One region of the Sinobaca sp. H24 genome, then DNA from elsewhere that is predicted to be linked to it. Evidence: a T-box and tRNA genes for the amino acid it is inferred to sense, from the RefSeq annotation. Region 1 holds a T-box; the other regions hold tRNA genes.
The links. A T-box is a leader RNA that pairs with one kind of tRNA and senses whether it is charged. The one in region 1 lies ahead of tyrS (tyrosine--tRNA ligase), so its partner is inferred to be a tRNA-Tyr.

Region 1 (6,148 bases):
TAATCAGCGCCGAAAGAGCTACCAGGATGGATGCAGTGAAGTAGCTCGCAGTAACCGAGGACGTTTCCATAATAACTCCGGCTATAATCGGACCGGCTATAAAAGAAATCTGGTCCACGCCCTGGAAATAGGCATTGGCCTGCTGTAACTGATGCCTTTCCACGATTTTAGGAAGCATCGAGGTGCTGGCAGGTCCAAAAAACGCATCCAGCATTCCAAATACACCTGCCAGAAGTAATAGCAGTACAATCGTCATCGTATCGTTCCATATGAACCAAGTAATACCAAGCAGAAGAAACGCCTGTATCAAATTAGTGCTGAACATGATTGTTGTTTTTTTATAATTATCCGCTACGACGCCTCCATACGTCATCATAACAAGCCGGGGCACGCTGATAACAATAAGAACGAGCCCGAGCATAGAAGCGGAGTCAAGTTCTGTGATGACATACCAGGTCGTTGTCGTTAAGAACATACTGAATCCTGTAACAGCCATAATACTGGCAATGAATAATAAAATAAAGGTGATGTTCCTTGTGACAGGAACGTTTTTAGCAGTCATTATAATGCTCCTCTTTCATAAAATTAAATTTAAAACCTAACGGTAGGTAGGCAATAAACTATACTAAATGTTAAAAGAGATATTTGCAAGAGAAATATGGCTGATGTAACAAATAGTCGTATTATTCTTGAATGTCCAGAGCGGGCTTCCGATATAAATAGGGTAATGAAACCGGAGAGGAAGAAGCTTATGAAATGGTCGATACGCACCAAATTACTTAGTTTTATCCCTATTATGATGGTAGTCGTACTGTTAATCACCGGCATCAGCTACAGCTTTGCCAGAGGTGAAATAGAAACCCAGATCAGAGATCGCCTTTCTCATCAGGCTGGTGAAACTGCCGGCAGTATAGAACAAGAGCTTACGGAGCATCAGCGCATCGGGGAAACGCTTGCTGAAATCACCGGAGAAGAAGGCACAGATCTGGATCAAGCCGACTATGAGGCCCTGCAGGCACGTCTTGTTCAATTAAATGAAGCAACGTTTGGTATCGGCGTCTGGTTTGAACCATTTGCTTACGACGCAGATACTGAATATTTCGGTCCCTACAGCTATGAAGATGGTGACAGCGTCGTATTTACCGATGAATATGAGACTGCGGAGTACGACTATCCCTCTCATGAATGGTATACAGCCGGTGCCGAAACAGGAGAAGCCTCCTGGACAGCGCCTTACTTTGATGAAGCCCTGGATACGTTTCTCGTTACAACAAGCACTCCATTCTACGAATCAGATGGGACGCTTGCAGGCGTTATCTCAAGTGATATGGATGCCGGCTCCATCCAGCAGATGGCAGAAGAAATTGAGGTTGGTGACAACGGCTGGGCGTTTTTAATGGACGAAACAGGAGCATTTCTTGCCCACCCTGAAGCGGCCTCCCTCGAAGAAGACCCTGTGCTTGAAGGAATCAGTGAATCGTTTGATGAAAGTGGAACGGCCTCAGCCTCCTTTTCAGATGGAGATGCTGTTGTTTCTTATGTACCTCTCGAGCAGACCGGCTGGACCCTGGGCCTTGTCCTGCCGGAATCTGAAGTATATGCCGGGGTGAATACGCTTCTAAGGGACGTGGCGATTGCTGCCGGCATTCTTATGCTGCTTACGGCAGCTGCGGTGTTTTTCATCGCAGGCCGAATTACAAAGCCTATCCGTGCGCTTAATGACGAGGTCAAACACGTTGCCGCGGGAGACTTATCCCGCCAAATAGCAGTAAAAACACAGGATGAAACCGGTGAACTAACGACCAGCTTTAATGTGATGGTGACAAACCTGCGGGAGCTCGTCGAGTCGGTGCGTCAATCTGTTCATACATCGGCCGATGCTGTATCACAGCTAAGCTCTGTTTCTGAAGAGACGATGGCCTCCAGCGAAGAAATAACGCGCGCTATTCAAGAAGTGGCAAACGGCGCAACGAACGCTGCGGCTTCTGCCGAAAATTCTTCAAGGAAAACAACGGACCTTTCGGAACAACTGACAGCAATGGCTGCTTTTGCCTCTTCATTGAACCAGCAGGCTTTGAAGGTGGAGGAAACCAACAAAGCCGGCAGCGAACAGACTTCTTTTCTACAGGAAAAGGCCGAGCAGACAGATGGAATGATTGGCCGCGTCGAGGACGTCGTACAGAATCTATCGGACCAGATGAGTGAAATTTCCTCTATTGTCGGAACCATTGCTTCTATTTCAGAGCAGACGAACCTGCTTGCATTGAATGCGTCAATTGAAGCTGCACGAGCCGGTGAACACGGCCGCGGGTTTGCGGTAGTGGCCGACGAAGTTCGCAAGCTTGCTGAACAAACCTCCGGCGCCACCAAGCATATCCGCGTCTCGATGGAGGACATTCAGGAAAAGACGACGAAAGCTTCTGCTGAAATGGCAGACGCAAGAAAACTGTCTACCGAGCAGTTTGAAATTACAGAAACAACCGTCTCTTCCTTTGATGAAATTGCCGCACGAAATACAGAAATGAGTGCCCTTGTATCCCAAATGAGTGAAAGCATTAAGAGCATAGAAAAGAATAAAGAAGATGTTGTCTCTTCCATCGCAGAAATTTGCTGCGGTTGTAGAAGAGAGTGCCGCCACTTCAGAAGAAGTGAGCGCCTCTGCCGAAGAGCAGTTGACGGCTCTTCAGACCGTGGCCTACTCGGCAGAAGAACTGAACGCTTCAAGTGAAAAACTTAAATTACAGATTGAACGATTTACCTCTTAACATTTTCTAAAGTAAGCAGGCTGGTGAGAAATATATTCTCACCAGCCTGCTTTATTGTGTTATTGAGCTTTTTATTTTAATAAATTTACGCTTTCCCACCTGCACGACTGTCCCTTCCGTAACACTCACTCGTTGAGAGGTATCCTCGACCCGATTTCCATCAATTTTTACTCCTTTGTTGTTAATCATTCGGCGTGCTTCACTTGTAGACTGAAACAACTCCAGCTTCATAAGAAAATCTATCACCGGCGTTTCTTGTTCTCCGAGCCACTCGAACTCTGGCATGCTTTCTGGAACCGCTCCTTTTTGAAATACCGTCACGAACTGATGCTCCGCCTGTTTTGACGCCTGTTCTCCGTGATACATTCTTACTATTGTTCTTCCGAGCAGCATTTTTGCATTACGCGGGTGCCGTTCGCCTGAATCGATTTCTTTTATAATAAGATCCAGTTCATCCAGCGTAAAGTCGGTGACCAGCTCAAAATATTTTTTAACCAGTTTATCTGGAATAGACATCGCTTTACCGTACATATTTTGTGGCTCTTCATCAATGCCGATATAATTATTTTTTGATTTAGACATTTTTTCAACGCCATCCAATCCTTCCAGTAGAGGCATCAGCAGGGCCGCCTGTTTCTCCTTCCCAAACTTTTCCTGAAACGGTCTTCCCATCAGTATATTGAAATGCTGATCGGTTCCCCCTAGTTCAATATCGCAGTCTAATACGACAGAATCGTATCCCTGCATCACAGGGTAGAAAAATTCATGAAGTGAAATGGGCTTTCCCAAAGCAGTTCTTTCTTCGAAATCATCTCTTTCCATCAATCGGGCTACCGTTACTTTACCAGCCAGCTGAATCACTTCTTCGAAGGTTAGTTTGGAAAGCCAGGTCGAATTATAGTGAAGTTCGACGTTATTTATATTTATTACTTTGCCAAACTGTTCGAAGTAGGTCCGGGCATTGCGTTTTACTTCTTCATCCGTTAATGCGGTTCGGGCTGTGCTCTTTCCTGTAGGATCCCCAATTTTTCCGGTGAAATCTCCTATTAACAGCTGAATAGTATGCCCATTTTCCTGAAATTGTCTCATCTTCTTTAGCACAACGGTATGACCGAGATGAACATCCGGTGCGGACGGATCTAATCCTAATTTAATTTTAAGAGGACGGTCTTCCATGATAGACATAGCGACTTTCTTTTCCAGGTCCTCTAACGGAATGATCTCCTGTACTCCCTGTTTGTATATGTCCACCTGTCTTTTTACTTCTGCTGCCTGTTCTTTTGAGAGTTGTTTCATCCATTCACTCATTTGTTCATTCCTCCACATTTCCATAATAAAAAACCACCTCCCTTAATGAAAAGGGACGTGGTTGTTGCACGCGGTACCACCCTTGTTGAAGAATATCTTCTTCCACTCAACGAATAACGGCTCGTCCGTCTTTGCTTCTCTTGAACGAGACACAAAGAAAGCTCCGGGAATGTAATTCGTGTTACCTGTGTACCAATTCACACCATCCATCGGCTCTCTGTTACAGGGAGATAACGACTACTCGGTTTCCCATCTATGCTTTTTCTATTTTTTAAAACTGGTTGTCTTTGATCACTTTTCTTAGCAGCCCTGACATCTGCTTTTGCTCCTCCACCGAAAGGCTGGAAACAATTGCTGTTTCCCCTTGATGAAACCTTGGATACAGATCCTCCATGACCTCACGCCCTTTGTCAGTTATCATGACATAAATGATTCTTCTATCTCTCATATCGGCCTTTCGATAACAAAGCTCTTTGCGCTCGAGTGTTTTGGTAATATTGCTTACCGTAGGCTTAGTCACTCCAGCTGATTCAGCCAGCTTTTTTGTTTCGATAGAATTCTTTATCCATAAATCATACAGCAGAGAAAAAGACGTCCAGGATAATCCGTATTCTGATAATACATGCTGTTCCATCTTGTTTTTCAACCCTTGAGCTGCTCGATAAAGGTTCGTCACAACGGCTACGGCATCTAAATCCAGATCTTCTATAGGTAGTTTCGTTAAAAGATAAATGGTTTCTTTTTCCTCAGGAAGCAGCTCTCCCTCATCGTTAAACAAATGGATAAGAAATCCCCTCCTTTATTTTCAAAATCATTAGCTATGAAACGATATTATCAAAAAAAAGAAATAAAGACAATATCCTAAATTCATTTCCACTGCTGCTTCTGCAATTAAAAAGAGAAAGAATGCTGTAAAACAGCTCCTTTCTCCTATTATTTTTGCATTCAATATAAAACAACAAACTTTTTTAAGCAGCTTTCGGCCCCTCTTTCACTGGCGGCCGTTTTCTCATTTTCTCTTTGACTGCAGGAATAAATCGATCCAGGCCAATTCGACCGGCATTGCCTTTTCCAATAAGAAGGAGTATTGCCAAAACAAGCATTATGGGATTAACAGATACGGTGCCGGCAAGTAGAAAAGCCATGTTCATCATCCCGCCAAAGAAAGCAAAGGTCGTAGTGAGCAATCCAATAAGCAGACCTGCTCCTACCAGTACCTCACCCCACATAACGAGAAATCCAAAGAGCTCAGACTGCGGAATCGCTGCATTTTCAAGGAATGCTGTATACCATGGATAGGCTGCTTCCCCTCCTCCATTCATTACAGGTTCTGCAACAGCCTGCTGCAGGTATCCTCCTGGATTAAATCCTTCCGCTATTTTCCCCAGACCGGAAGTAAGCCACGTCCAGCCTAAATATAAACGGGCGGCCAAAAATAGTACTGCTGCGATGGTAGACTCTTTCAAGAAGCGGATCATGATTGAAAACCTCCTAATTGTGAATATTTTCACATATTTTATATTTTTAGTATACCTCATTTTTCTTTATTGTGAATGTTTTCACATAAACAGACAAAAAATATTCACATATGAAAAATAATGTGGATTTTATTATTACCTATACCCTTCGCCCAGTAGCAAGAAAACACCCTTAGGCACCGCTTTTCCTTGGGGAAAAGCAGCTTATTTCTGCTCTGTTACGATTTCCAGATACATTTATTGCTCAACTATCTGAATGAGATTGCCGCACGTATCATCGAAAACCGCTATAGTGATCTCTCCCATGGTGGTTGGCTCCATCGTAAACCTTACCCCTTTTTTCACTAATTGTTCGTATTTTTTATTAATATCTTCCACTCCAAACATCGTTACCGGAATTTCTTCGGAGAATAATTTGCTTTGATATTCTTTGGCAGCCGGATGGTTGTTCGGTTCAAGCACCAGCTCGGTCCCAGCCTGATCATTAGGAGACACAAGCGAAATCCATCTGAATTCACCTGCTGGTACGTCATGCTTTTTTACAAACCCCAAAACATCTGAATAAAATGATAACGCCTTCTCCTGATCTTGAACAAA
Region 2 (6,148 bases), on a different contig from region 1:
CTGGTGGAGCGCCTGGAAGTGAGAATGCCGGTATGAGTAACGAAAAGAAGGGTGAGAATCCCTTCCGTCGAAAACCCAAGGTTTCCTGAGGAAGGTTCGTCCGCTCAGGGTTAGTCGGGTCCTAAGCCGAGGCCGAAAGGCGTAGGCGATGGAAAACAGGTTTAAATTCCTGTACCACCTCCTTTCCATTTGAGCAATGGGGGGACGCAGGAAGGTAGGGCAAGCGTGCTGCTGGATATGCACGTCCAAGCCGTTAGGCCGAAGAGCAGGCAAATCCGCTCTTCATCAAGGCTGAGCGGCGATGGCGAGGGAAATTAAGTACCGAAGTTCCCGATCCTACACTGCCAAGAAAAGCCTCTAGCGAGGAAAAAGGTGCCCGTACCGCAAACCGACACAGGTGGGTGGGATGAGAATTCTAAGACGCGCGGGAGAACTCTCGTTAAGGAACTCGGCAAAATGACCCCGTAACTTCGGGAGAAGGGGTGCTCTTTCGGGTGAATAGCCCAGGAGAGCCGCAGTGAAAAGGCCCAAGCGACTGTTTATCAAAAACACAGGTCTCTGCGAAGCCGCAAGGCGAAGTATAGGGGCTGACACCTGCCCGGTGCTGGAAGGTTAAGAGGAGAGGTTATCCCCTTTGGGGAGAAGCTTTGAATTGAAGCCCCAGTAAACGGCGGCCGTAACTATAACGGTCCTAAGGTAGCGAAATTCCTTGTCGGGTAAGTTCCGACCCGCACGAAAGGTGCAACGACTTGGGCACTGTCTCAACGAGAGACCCGGTGAAATTATATTACCTGTGAAGATGCAGGTTACCCGCGACAGGACGGAAAGACCCCATGGAGCTTTACTGTAGCTTGATATTGGATGGTTGTACTGCTTGTACAGGATAGGTAGGAGCCTTGGAAGCCGGACCGCTAGGTTCGGTGGAGGCATTGGTGGGATACTACCCTGGCTGTACGACTATTCTAACCTCGGTCCGTGATCCGGATCAGGAACAGTGTCAGGTGGGCAGTTTGACTGGGGCGGTCGCCTCCTAAACAGTAACGGAGGCGCCCAAAGGTTCCCTCAGAATGGTTGGAAATCATTCGCAGAGTGCAAAGGCAAAAGGGAGCTTGACTGCGAGACCTACAAGTCGAGCAGAGACGAAAGTCGGGCTTAGTGATCCGGCGGTCCCGTATGGAAGGGCCGTCGCTCAACGGATAAAAGCTACCCTGGGGATAACAGGCTTATCTCCCCCAAGAGTCCACATCGACGGGGAGGTTTGGCACCTCGATGTCGGCTCATCGCATCCTGGGGCTGAAGTAGGTCCCAAGGGTTGGGCTGTTCGCCCATTAAAGCGGTACGCGAGCTGGGTTCAGAACGTCGTGAGACAGTTCGGTCCCTATCCGTCGCGGGCGTTGGAAATTTGAGAGGAGCTGTCCTTAGTACGAGAGGACCGGGATGGACACACCGCTGGTGTACCAGTTGTTCCGCCAGGAGCATCGCTGGGTAGCTACGTGTGGACGGGATAAGTGCTGAAAGCATCTAAGCATGAAGCCCCCCTCGAGATGAGATTTCCCATCACGCAAGTGAGTAAGATCCCTTGGAGATGACAAGGTAGATAGGTTTGAGGTGGACGTGCGGCGACGCATGGAGCTGACAATACTAATCGATCGAGGACTTATCCAACAACTTTTTCCATTCGGATGTCGCTATCCAGTTTTGAAGGAACCAGCCTTGTCCGGTGACGATAGCCAAGAGGTCCCACCCGTTCCCATGCCGAACACGGAAGTTAAGCTCTTGTGCGCTGATGATAATTGGGGGGCGACCCCCTGTGAAAGTAGGACGTTGCCGGGCTTTATATTATTCCACAGTAGCTCAGTGGTAGAGCTATCGGCTGTTAACCGATCGGTCGCAGGTTCGAATCCTGCCTGTGGAGCCAATGGAGAGCTGTCCGAGTGGCCGAAGGAGCACGATTGGAAATCGTGTAGGCGGTGTTAACCCGTCTCGAGGGTTCGAATCCCTCGCTCTCCGCCATTACATAATAGCTTTTAGGCCCGTTGGTCAAGTGGTTAAGACACCGCCCTTTCACGGCGGTATCACGGGTTCGAATCCCGTACGGGTCACCAATAATGGAGGATTAGCTCAGCTGGGAGAGCACCTGCCTTACAAGCAGGGGGTCGGCAGTTCGATCCTGTCATCCTCCACCATTATTTACAACATCGCGGGGTAGAGCAGCCTGGTAGCTCGTCGGGCTCATAACCCGGAGGTCGGAGGTTCAAATCCTCCCCCCGCAACCAAAATGGTCCGGTAGTTCAGTTGGTTAGAATGCCTGCCTGTCACGCAGGAGGTCGCGGGTTCGAGTCCCGTCCGGACCGCCATTTTATTTTTAAAGAAGTAGTTGTATTTTTCTATTGATACAGTATAAACTGTTCATAGAGAAAATATATGTATGGCTCGATAGCTCAGTCGGTAGAGCAGTGGACTGAAAATCCACGTGTCGGCGGTTCGATTCCGTCTCGAGCCACCACTTTTTTATGCCGGTCTAGCTCAATTGGTAGAGCAACTGACTTGTAATCAGTAGGTTGAGGGTTCAAGTCCTTTGGCCGGCACCATGTGGAGGGGTAGCGAAGTTGGCCAAACGCGGCAGACTGTAAATCTGCTCCCTCTGGGTTCGGCGGTTCGAGTCCGTCCCCCTCCACCATTTTTTATTCATATATAGGGGTATAGTTTAACGGCTAGAACGGCGGTCTCCAAAACCGCAGATGTGGGTTCGATTCCTACTACCCCTGCCAATATTAATTATGGCGGTTGTGGCGAAGTGGTTAACGCACCGGATTGTGGTTCCGGCATTCGTGGGTTCGATTCCCATCAGCCGCCCCATTTTTGTATTGGGCTATGGCCAAGCGGTAAGGCATCGGACTTTGACTCCGTGATGCGCTGGTTCGAATCCAGCTAGCCCAGCCATTTATGCGGAAATAGCTCAGTGGTAGAGCACCACCTTGCCAAGGTGGGGGTCGCGGGTTCGAATCCCGTTTTCCGCTCCATTTTTTAACGCGAGTCCCACACATAAAAGACCGCATTTCATAAATGGCGGCATAGCCAAGTGGTAAGGCAGGGGTCTGCAAAACCCCTATTCCCCGGTTCAAATCCGGGTGTCGCCTCCATACATCATTTTTACCTTTATAACCTGCCGGGGTGGTGGAATTGGCAGACACACAGGACTTAAAATCCTGCGGAGGGTGTACCTCCGTGCCGGTTCGAGTCCGGCCCTCGGCACCAACTTCATTAATTCATTGATATGGCGGTGTGGCGGAATTGGCAGACGCGCACGACTCAAAATCGTGTTCTTAACAGAGTGCCGGTTCGATCCCGGCCACCGCTACCATTCATTTAATAGCAGCTCAACAGCTCCCACTGCCGGGAGCTGTTTTTTATATTTTTGAGTGGAAATAATACAAAATCCTGGGCTGTTTCATGATATACTTAGAGAAATCACATATATTCATAATAGTAAGAATTTTCTAATTAATTTCCTTTTACATAAAAAGGGGGAATGCATATGAAGCCGGTCAAATCAAAAACGTCCATAAAGACAAGAGATCTGCATAAAGACCTGCATATTAACTATACACTGACACATACGATTCATTCGACAGTATTTATAACGTTTTTTTTCGAACAGAACGATAAAGAAGACTTTAAAACGATTATTTTAGAGCGGCTTCCCTCGAATTACCGGGCTTATATCGAAGGTAATATTAGAAACTGGTTCACGATTCCTGAAGAGATAAATGTGTATATTCATCATCGATATTAATAATAAAAACACACCCAGGAATGGATGTGTTTTTATTGTTTAGGTTGTTTTCTGAAAGGAGAAAACCGTCTGTTCATCATCTAAGATGGCGACGTCAGCTTCTCCACTGTGAATTTGATGAAACATTTTGGCAGAAGCTGCTAAAAGCTTTTCCGCCTCTTTTTTTGAAAGAGAAGGGGGAAGATAAAATAATTGAAGTGCCTCTGTAGTTTCCGTTGTTGTTTTTGTCCGGTTGGAATCGACAATCGGGCTTCCAAAGGCTCCAATATCGTCGGAAGAAACGATCTTATCTTTAAATGTATTGGTTCTTCCATTTAGTCCTTCGTACGTGTCGGCTTCTTCGCCGATTTTTACCGTAACCGTACCTTTTAATGCAGAAGCGTCATAAATACCGGCAGGAAGCATATATTGAATAGAAAAAAAGTTGTTTAAGTCAACGGCAGAATGAACAAAAGAAAGGTTTCCGTTTTTCTTTACCGCCCGCGCAAGAGATTCATGAGAAGGGCGGTACCTGGACGGATCTGTACCTGCTGCTTTAAAAATATGGCGCCACTCTGCGATGCCTTCTTTTTCTATAAGCGGCAGATCCTGCAGTTCAGTGTGAAGCGTTTCCTGGTAAAATTGAAGACGGCCTTTAATCATTTTAGGAGATTCCCCAACTATGATATCCTTATAATAGATTGCTCCTACTTTCAGTCCGGGAGCGGCATGTAGTAAAGATTGATCGAGCAGGACATGTGTTAACATCGAAAAACTCCTTTGTGTCTTAATAAAATGAGTTTACTATAGTATGGAATGAAGAAAAAGGGGAGACGGCGATTGCCAGGAGAAACACTGAAAGAAAAAATCACATCCTACGCAAAAGAAGTTGGCATTGATAAAGTTGGATTTGCATCAGCTGATCCATTTCTAACATTAAAAGACAGGCTGATCACGCAGCAGGAACTTCAGTACCAGTCAGGTTTTGAAGAGAAGGATATAGAGAAAAGAACCCATCCTTCCCTTCTTATGGAGGAAGGCCGAACGATTATTTCTATAGCGCTGGCCTATCCCTCCAAATTAAAAGATGCCCCTAAAAGCAAAAAAGGAGACAGGCGCGGTCTCTTCTGTCGTGCATCCTGGGGAGAGGATTATCACCACGTATTACGAGATCGTCTCAGCAAACTCGAACAGTATGTGAAAGAATTAGATCCACAGGCGCAGTGCCGATCAATGGTGGACACAGGAGAGCTCTCAGACAGAGCAGTCGCAGAAAGGGCAGGTATCGGGTGGAGCGCTAAAAACTGTGCCATTATCACTCCGGAATTTGGTTCCTACGTGTATCTGGGGGAAATGCTTACATCACTTGTGATTGAGCCGGACATTCCGCTGACAGATCAATGCGGCTCCTGCAATATCTGTGTTGATGCCTGTCCGACAGATGCTCTAATTCAGGGAGGACAGCTTGATGCTAATAAATGCATTGCTTTTTTAACACAGACAAAAGATATGCTTCCAGAACGATACCGGAAAAAGATCGGTAACCGGATATATGGCTGCGATACGTGCCAGCAGGTGTGTCCAAAAAACAAAGGGATCGACTTTCATCATCAGAAAGAATTTGAACCGGATCCGGAAACGGTGAAGCCGAATCTGAACTCACTTCTGCATATGAGCAATAAAGAGTTTAAAGAACGTTTCGGGTCTATTGCCGGTTCATGGAGAGGAAAAAAACCAATTCAGCGCAATGCAGTTATCGCTTTGGGCAACTTTAAAGAAGAATCCGCCGTGCCGGAGCTTGTCGAATTAATAAAAAGTGATCCGAGACCGGTCATCCGTTCCTCCTGTGCATGGACACTCGGGCAGATTGCCACCCCTGAGGCCGTGGTAGGGCTGGAGGAAGCCTATATGCTTGAACAGGAAGCAGAGGTGCTGACAGAACTGGAAACGGCGCTTGGCCTGCAGTGAATACAGAAAGGGGATGCTTGAATGAAAGATATGCTGTATTATACAGAGGTGACCAGTCCTATCGGTCCGCTGACGCTGTTTTCCTCCCATAAAGGGCTGATGGCCGTAAAGTTCGCCAATGCTGAAGAAGCAGTGCCTTTATTTAATATATGGGCATTGAAGGTAAGAGGTGCTGATTTTGAATTGGAAGAAAGTGCATCAGCGCTTAAGGAAGCAATGAAGCAGCTCAATGAATATTTTAATGGGGAACGAAAGGACTTTTCAATTACGTATGATTTAGAGGGCACACCGTTTCAAAAAGCCGTATGGGAAGCACTCATTGATGTCCCTTACGGAAAAACGGCCTCATATAAAGAAATTGCGGCGTCTGCAGGCTCAGAGAAAGCTGTAAGAGCCGTAGGAAAC
Region 3 (6,148 bases), on a different contig from region 1:
CCCAGAGGAAGAGAAAGCAAATGCGATTTCCTGAGTAGCGGCGAGCGAAACGGAATCAGCCCAAACCAGGATGCTTGCATCCTGGGGTTGTAGGACACTCCATCGGAGTTATCAAGATCAGCGATAGGCGAAGCGGCCTGGAAAGGCCCGCAGGATACGGTAACAGCCCGGTAGCCGAAATCGCTGATCCTCCGGAGTGGATCCTGAGTACGGCGGGACACGAGAAATCCCGTCGGAATCCGGGAGGACCATCTCCCAAGGCTAAATACTCCCTAGTGACCGATAGTGAACCAGTACCGTGAGGGAAAGGTGAAAAGCACCCCGGAAGGGGAGTGAAACAGATCCTGAAACCGTGTGCCTACAAGTAGTCGAAGCCCGTTTATGGGTGACGGCGTGCCTTTTGTAGAATGAACCGGCGAGTTACGATCGTATGCCAGGTTAAGCCGAAGAGGCGGAGCCGCAGCGAAAGCGAGTCTTCAACGGCGTATTAGTATGCGGTCGTAGACCCGAAACCGGGTGATCTACCCATGTCCAGGGTGAAGGTAGGGTAACACCTACTGGAGGCCCGAACCCACGCAAGTTGAAAATTGCGGGGATGAGGTGTGGGTAGCGGTGAAATGCCAATCGAACTCGGAGATAGCTGGTTCTCCCCGAAATAGCTTTAGGGCTAGCCTCGGATTAGAGTCCTGGAGGTAGAGCACTGATTGGACGAGGGGCCCTTCCCGGGTTACCGAATTCAGTCAAACTCCGAATGCCAGAGACTTGTTGTCCGGGAGTCAGACTGCGAGTGCTAAGATCCGTAGTCGAGAGGGAAACAGCCCAGACCACCAGCTAAGGTCCCTAAATCCGCATTAAGTGGAAAAGGATGTGGAGTTGCTTAGACAACTAGGATGTTGGCTTAGAAGCAGCCACCATTGAAAGAGTGCGTAATAGCTCACTAGTCGAGTGACTCTGCGCCGAAAATGTACCGGGGCTAAATGCGGTACCGAAGCTGTGGAGGATCCCCCTGGGGGATCGTGGTAGGGGAGCGTTCCAGGGGCCGTAAAGCCAGACCGTGAGGACTGGTGGAGCGCCTGGAAGTGAGAATGCCGGTATGAGTAACGAAAAGAAGGGTGAGAATCCCTTCCGTCGAAAACCCAAGGTTTCCTGAGGAAGGTTCGTCCGCTCAGGGTTAGTCGGGTCCTAAGCCGAGGCCGAAAGGCGTAGGCGATGGAAAACAGGTTTAAATTCCTGTACCACCTCCTTTCCATTTGAGCAATGGGGGGACGCAGGAAGGTAGGGCAAGCGTGCTGCTGGATATGCACGTCCAAGCCGTTAGGCCGAAGAGCAGGCAAATCCGCTCTTCATCAAGGCTGAGCGGCGATGGCGAGGGAAATTAAGTACCGAAGTTCCCGATCCTACACTGCCAAGAAAAGCCTCTAGCGAGGAAAAAGGTGCCCGTACCGCAAACCGACACAGGTGGGTGGGATGAGAATTCTAAGACGCGCGGGAGAACTCTCGTTAAGGAACTCGGCAAAATGACCCCGTAACTTCGGGAGAAGGGGTGCTCTTTCGGGTGAATAGCCCAGGAGAGCCGCAGTGAAAAGGCCCAAGCGACTGTTTATCAAAAACACAGGTCTCTGCGAAGCCGCAAGGCGAAGTATAGGGGCTGACACCTGCCCGGTGCTGGAAGGTTAAGAGGAGAGGTTATCCCCTTCGGGGAGAAGCTTTGAATTGAAGCCCCAGTAAACGGCGGCCGTAACTATAACGGTCCTAAGGTAGCGAAATTCCTTGTCGGGTAAGTTCCGACCCGCACGAAAGGTGCAACGACTTGGGCACTGTCTCAACGAGAGACCCGGTGAAATTATATTACCTGTGAAGATGCAGGTTACCCGCGACAGGACGGAAAGACCCCATGGAGCTTTACTGTAGCTTGATATTGGATGGTTGTACTGCTTGTACAGGATAGGTAGGAGCCTTGGAAACCGGACCGCTAGGTTCGGTGGAGGCGTTGGTGGGATACTACCCTGGCTGTACGACTATTCTAACCTCGGTCCGTGATCCGGATCAGGACAGTGTCAGGTGGGCAGTTTGACTGGGGCGGTCGCCTCCTAAACAGTAACGGAGGCGCCCAAAGGTTCCCTCAGAATGGTTGGAAATCATTCGCAGAGTGCAAAGGCAAAAGGGAGCTTGACTGCGAGACCTACAAGTCGAGCAGAGACGAAAGTCGGGCTTAGTGATCCGGCGGTCCCGTATGGAAGGGCCGTCGCTCAACGGATAAAAGCTACCCTGGGGATAACAGGCTTATCTCCCCCAAGAGTCCACATCGACGGGGAGGTTTGGCACCTCGATGTCGGCTCATCGCATCCTGGGGCTGAAGTAGGTCCCAAGGGTTGGGCTGTTCGCCCATTAAAGCGGTACGCGAGCTGGGTTCAGAACGTCGTGAGACAGTTCGGTCCCTATCCGTCGCGGGCGTTGGAAATTTGAGAGGAGCTGTCCTTAGTACGAGAGGACCGGGATGGACACACCGCTGGTGTACCAGTTGTTCCGCCAGGAGCATCGCTGGGTAGCTACGTGTGGACGGGATAAGTGCTGAAAGCATCTAAGCATGAAGCCCCCCTCGAGATGAGATTTCCCATCACGCAAGTGAGTAAGATCCCTTGGAGATGACAAGGTAGATAGGTCTGAGGTGGACGTGCGGCGACGCATGCAGCTGACAGATACTAATCGATCGAGGACTTATCCAAACACTTTTTCCATTCGGATGTCGCTATCCAGTTTTGAAGGAACCACCGGTTCCGATGTTGTCCGGTGACAACGGCCAAGAGGTCCCACCCGTTCCCATGCCGAACACGGAAGTTAAGCTCTTGTGCGCCGATGATAATTGGGGGGCGACCCCCTGTGAAAGTAGGACGTTGCCGGGCTTTATAATATTCCACAGTAGCTCAGTGGTAGAGCTATCGGCTGTTAACCGATCGGTCGCAGGTTCGAATCCTGCCTGTGGAGCCAATGGAGAGCTGTCCGAGTGGCCGAAGGAGCACGATTGGAAATCGTGTAGGCGGTGTTAACCCGTCTCGAGGGTTCGAATCCCTCGCTCTCCGCCATTACATATAGTTTTAGGCCCGTTGGTCAAGTGGTTAAGACACCGCCCTTTCACGGCGGTATCACGGGTTCGAATCCCGTACGGGTCACCAAATAATGGAGGATTAGCTCAGCTGGGAGAGCACCTGCCTTACAAGCAGGGGGTCGGCAGTTCGATCCTGTCATCCTCCACCATTTTTTATACATCGCGGGGTAGAGCAGCCTGGTAGCTCGTCGGGCTCATAACCCGGAGGTCGGAGGTTCAAATCCTCCCCCCGCAACCAAAATGGTCCGGTAGTTCAGTTGGTTAGAATGCCTGCCTGTCACGCAGGAGGTCGCGGGTTCGAGTCCCGTCCGGACCGCCATTTTATTTTTAAAGAAGTAGTTGTATTTTTCTAGTGACAGTATAAACTGTTCATAGAGAAAATATAAGCATGGCTCGATAGCTCAGTCGGTAGAGCAGTGGACTGAAAATCCACGTGTCGGCGGTTCGATTCCGTCTCGAGCCACCACTTTTTTTGCCGGTCTAGCTCAATTGGTAGAGCAACTGACTTGTAATCAGTAGGTTGAGGGTTCAAGTCCTTTGGCCGGCACCATGTGGAGGGGTAGCGAAGTTGGCCAAACGCGGCAGACTGTAAATCTGCTCCCTCTGGGTTCGGCGGTTCGAGTCCGTCCCCCTCCACCATTTTTATTCATATAGGGGTATAGTTTAACGGCTAGAACGGCGGTCTCCAAAACCGCAGATGTGGGTTCGATTCCTACTACCCCTGCCAATATTAATTATGGCGGTTGTGGCGAAGTGGTTAACGCACCGGATTGTGGTTCCGGCATTCGTGGGTTCGATTCCCATCAGCCGCCCCATTTTTATGTTGGGCTATGGCCAAGCGGTAAGGCATCGGACTTTGACTCCGTGATGCGCTGGTTCGAATCCAGCTAGCCCAGCCATTTATGCGGAAATAGCTCAGTGGTAGAGCACCACCTTGCCAAGGTGGGGGTCGCGGGTTCGAATCCCGTTTTCCGCTCCATTTTTAACGCGAGTCACACATAAAAGACCGCATTTCATAAATGGCGGCATAGCCAAGTGGTAAGGCAGGGGTCTGCAAAACCCCTATTCCCCGGTTCAAATCCGGGTGTCGCCTCCATACATCATTTTTCCTTTTAAACCTGCCGGGGTGGTGGAATTGGCAGACACACAGGACTTAAAATCCTGCGGAGGGTGTACCTCCGTGCCGGTTCGAGTCCGGCCCTCGGCACCAACTTCATTAATTTACTGACTTGGCGGTGTGGCGGAATTGGCAGACGCGCACGACTCAAAATCGTGTTCCAGAGTGCCGGTTCGATCCCGGCCACCGCTACCACTCATTTAATTATACGTAAACAGGTCCCGCTGCCGGGAGCTGTTTTTTTTTCTGTTGGTGGAAATAATGCAAAATACTAGATGATTTCATGATATAATAAAGAAATCATATATATTCATAATAGTAAGAATTTTCTAAATAATTTCCTTTTACATAAAAAGGGGGAATGCATATGAAACCTATAAAACCAGTTAAATCAAAAACATCTATAAAAACAAAAGATCTGCATGAAGACCTCCACATTAACTATACGTTAACACATACTATTCATTCGACGGTATTTGTGACATTTTTTTTCGAACAGAATGAGATTGAAGATTTTAAAACGATTATTTTAGAACGTCTTCCTGCAAATCACCAGACTTACATTGAAGAGAATATGAGAAAGTGGTTTGAAATTGCTGAGGAAATCAACCTGCATATTCATCACAAATATTAAACAATAAAACACACCCAGAGATGGATGTGTTTTGTTGTGTATATCGTTTTTAAAAAGAGAAAGCCGGCTGTTCTGCATCTAGAATGATAGTGGAAGCTTCTCCACTGTGTATTTGATGAAACATTTTTGAGGAGGCTGCCAAAAGCTTTACCGCTTCTTCTTTTGGAAGAGAGGGAGGAAGATAGAAAAGCTGGAGTGCTTCTTTACTTTCTATTGTTGTTTTTGTCCGGTGGGAATCAACAATAGGGCTTCCAAATGCTCCTTTATCATCAGCAGAAACAATTTTTCCTTCAAAATTATTGTCTCTTCCATTTAGTCCTTCATATGTATCGCTTTCCCCGCCGACTTTTATCGTTACGGTTCCATGTAATGCAGAAGCATCGTAAATTCCAACAGGAAGCATATACTGGATGGAAAAAAAGTTGTTTAAATCAACGGCAGAATGAACAAAAGAAAGAGCTCCGGTTTTTTTCACTGTTCGTGCCAGTGATTCATGGGAAGGGCGGTATCTGGAAGGATCGGTGCCAATCGCCTTGAAAATTTTCCTCCATTCTAAAATACCTTCTTTTTCTGTCAGAGGCAGCTCCTGCAGTTCCGTATGCATGGTTTCCTGATAAAACTGCAGCCGGCCTTTAATCATTTTAGGGGAGTCCCCAACTATGATATCCTTATAGTGAATCACTCCAATTTTTAGTCCGGGAGCTGTATCGAGTAAAGATTTATCGAGCAGGATTTGTTTAATCATATAAAAACTCCTTTGTCTCTTAATAAAATGAGTTTACTATAGTATGGAATGAAGAAAAAGGGGAGACGGCGATTGCCTGAAGAAACGCTGAAAGAAAAATCATATCCTACGCCAAAGAGATCGGTATTGATAAGGTTGGATTCGCTTCCGCCGATCCATTTCTAACGTTAAAAGATAGACTGATTACGCAGCAGCAGCTTCAGTATCAGTCTGGATTTGAAGAAAAAGATATAGAAAAAAGAACCCATCCCTCGCTGCTTATGGAAGAGGGAAGAACGATCATTTCTATTGCTCTTGCCTATCCGTCTAAATTAAAAAATGCACCCAAAAGTATAAAAGGAGACAGGCGGGGTATATTCTGTCGTGCTTCCTGGGGAGAAGACTATCATAACGTATTACGTAAGCGCCTCAGCAAGCTGGAAGAGTACGTGAAAGAATTAGATCCACAGGCACAGTGCCGGTCCATGGTGGACACAGGAGAGCTCTCAGACAGAGCGGTAGCTGAAAGAGCAGGTATCGGCTGGAGTGCTAAAAAACTGTGCAGTT

Region 2: it encodes a tRNA-Tyr, which carries the amino acid that the T-box ahead of tyrS (tyrosine--tRNA ligase) is inferred to sense. The anticodon was not compared.
Region 3: it encodes a tRNA-Tyr, which carries the amino acid that the T-box ahead of tyrS (tyrosine--tRNA ligase) is inferred to sense. The anticodon was not compared.

The regions. Positions count from the first base shown of each region.
Region 1 covers NZ_JALBWT010000005.1:223,886-230,033, forward strand. Annotated here, with positions in the region: gene MMY81_RS09945 (MFS transporter) at 1-562, opposite strand, end outside; gene MMY81_RS09950 (methyl-accepting chemotaxis protein) at 752-2,728, shown strand; gene tyrS (tyrosine--tRNA ligase) at 2,817-4,073, opposite strand; T-box leader at 4,122-4,338, opposite strand; gene MMY81_RS09960 (MarR family winged helix-turn-helix transcriptional regulator) at 4,345-4,851, opposite strand; gene MMY81_RS09965 (DoxX family protein) at 5,042-5,554, opposite strand; gene MMY81_RS09970 (VOC family protein) at 5,789-6,148, opposite strand, start outside.
Region 2 covers NZ_JALBWT010000021.1:29,988-36,135, reverse strand. Annotated here, with positions in the region: rRNA gene MMY81_RS21710 (23S ribosomal RNA) at 1-1,665, shown strand, start outside; rRNA gene rrf (5S ribosomal RNA) at 1,717-1,833, shown strand; tRNA gene MMY81_RS21700 (tRNA-Asn) at 1,844-1,918, shown strand; tRNA gene MMY81_RS21695 (tRNA-Ser) at 1,921-2,013, shown strand; tRNA gene MMY81_RS21690 (tRNA-Glu) at 2,031-2,105, shown strand; tRNA gene MMY81_RS21685 (tRNA-Val) at 2,111-2,186, shown strand; tRNA gene MMY81_RS21680 (tRNA-Met) at 2,200-2,276, shown strand; tRNA gene MMY81_RS21675 (tRNA-Asp) at 2,281-2,357, shown strand; tRNA gene MMY81_RS21670 (tRNA-Phe) at 2,431-2,506, shown strand; tRNA gene MMY81_RS21665 (tRNA-Thr) at 2,516-2,591, shown strand; tRNA gene MMY81_RS21660 (tRNA-Tyr) at 2,595-2,680, shown strand; tRNA gene MMY81_RS21655 (tRNA-Trp) at 2,697-2,771, shown strand; tRNA gene MMY81_RS21650 (tRNA-His) at 2,784-2,859, shown strand; tRNA gene MMY81_RS21645 (tRNA-Gln) at 2,869-2,943, shown strand; tRNA gene MMY81_RS21640 (tRNA-Gly) at 2,949-3,023, shown strand; tRNA gene MMY81_RS21635 (tRNA-Cys) at 3,069-3,143, shown strand; tRNA gene MMY81_RS21630 (tRNA-Leu) at 3,169-3,258, shown strand; tRNA gene MMY81_RS21625 (tRNA-Leu) at 3,280-3,364, shown strand; gene MMY81_RS21620 (hypothetical protein) at 3,539-3,796, shown strand; gene MMY81_RS21615 (B3/B4 domain-containing protein) at 3,836-4,543, opposite strand; gene queG (tRNA epoxyqueuosine(34) reductase QueG) at 4,616-5,743, shown strand; gene MMY81_RS21605 (methylated-DNA--[protein]-cysteine S-methyltransferase) at 5,765-6,148, shown strand, end outside.
Region 3 covers NZ_JALBWT010000016.1:79,677-85,824, forward strand. Annotated here, with positions in the region: rRNA gene MMY81_RS18890 (23S ribosomal RNA) at 1-2,726, shown strand, start outside; rRNA gene rrf (5S ribosomal RNA) at 2,787-2,903, shown strand; tRNA gene MMY81_RS18900 (tRNA-Asn) at 2,914-2,988, shown strand; tRNA gene MMY81_RS18905 (tRNA-Ser) at 2,991-3,083, shown strand; tRNA gene MMY81_RS18910 (tRNA-Glu) at 3,099-3,173, shown strand; tRNA gene MMY81_RS18915 (tRNA-Val) at 3,180-3,255, shown strand; tRNA gene MMY81_RS18920 (tRNA-Met) at 3,268-3,344, shown strand; tRNA gene MMY81_RS18925 (tRNA-Asp) at 3,349-3,425, shown strand; tRNA gene MMY81_RS18930 (tRNA-Phe) at 3,497-3,572, shown strand; tRNA gene MMY81_RS18935 (tRNA-Thr) at 3,581-3,656, shown strand; tRNA gene MMY81_RS18940 (tRNA-Tyr) at 3,660-3,745, shown strand; tRNA gene MMY81_RS18945 (tRNA-Trp) at 3,759-3,833, shown strand; tRNA gene MMY81_RS18950 (tRNA-His) at 3,846-3,921, shown strand; tRNA gene MMY81_RS18955 (tRNA-Gln) at 3,931-4,005, shown strand; tRNA gene MMY81_RS18960 (tRNA-Gly) at 4,011-4,085, shown strand; tRNA gene MMY81_RS18965 (tRNA-Cys) at 4,128-4,202, shown strand; tRNA gene MMY81_RS18970 (tRNA-Leu) at 4,227-4,316, shown strand; tRNA gene MMY81_RS18975 (tRNA-Leu) at 4,338-4,418, shown strand; gene MMY81_RS18980 (hypothetical protein) at 4,591-4,857, shown strand; gene MMY81_RS18985 (B3/B4 domain-containing protein) at 4,907-5,602, opposite strand; partial or broken gene queG (tRNA epoxyqueuosine(34) reductase QueG) at 5,701-6,148, shown strand, end outside.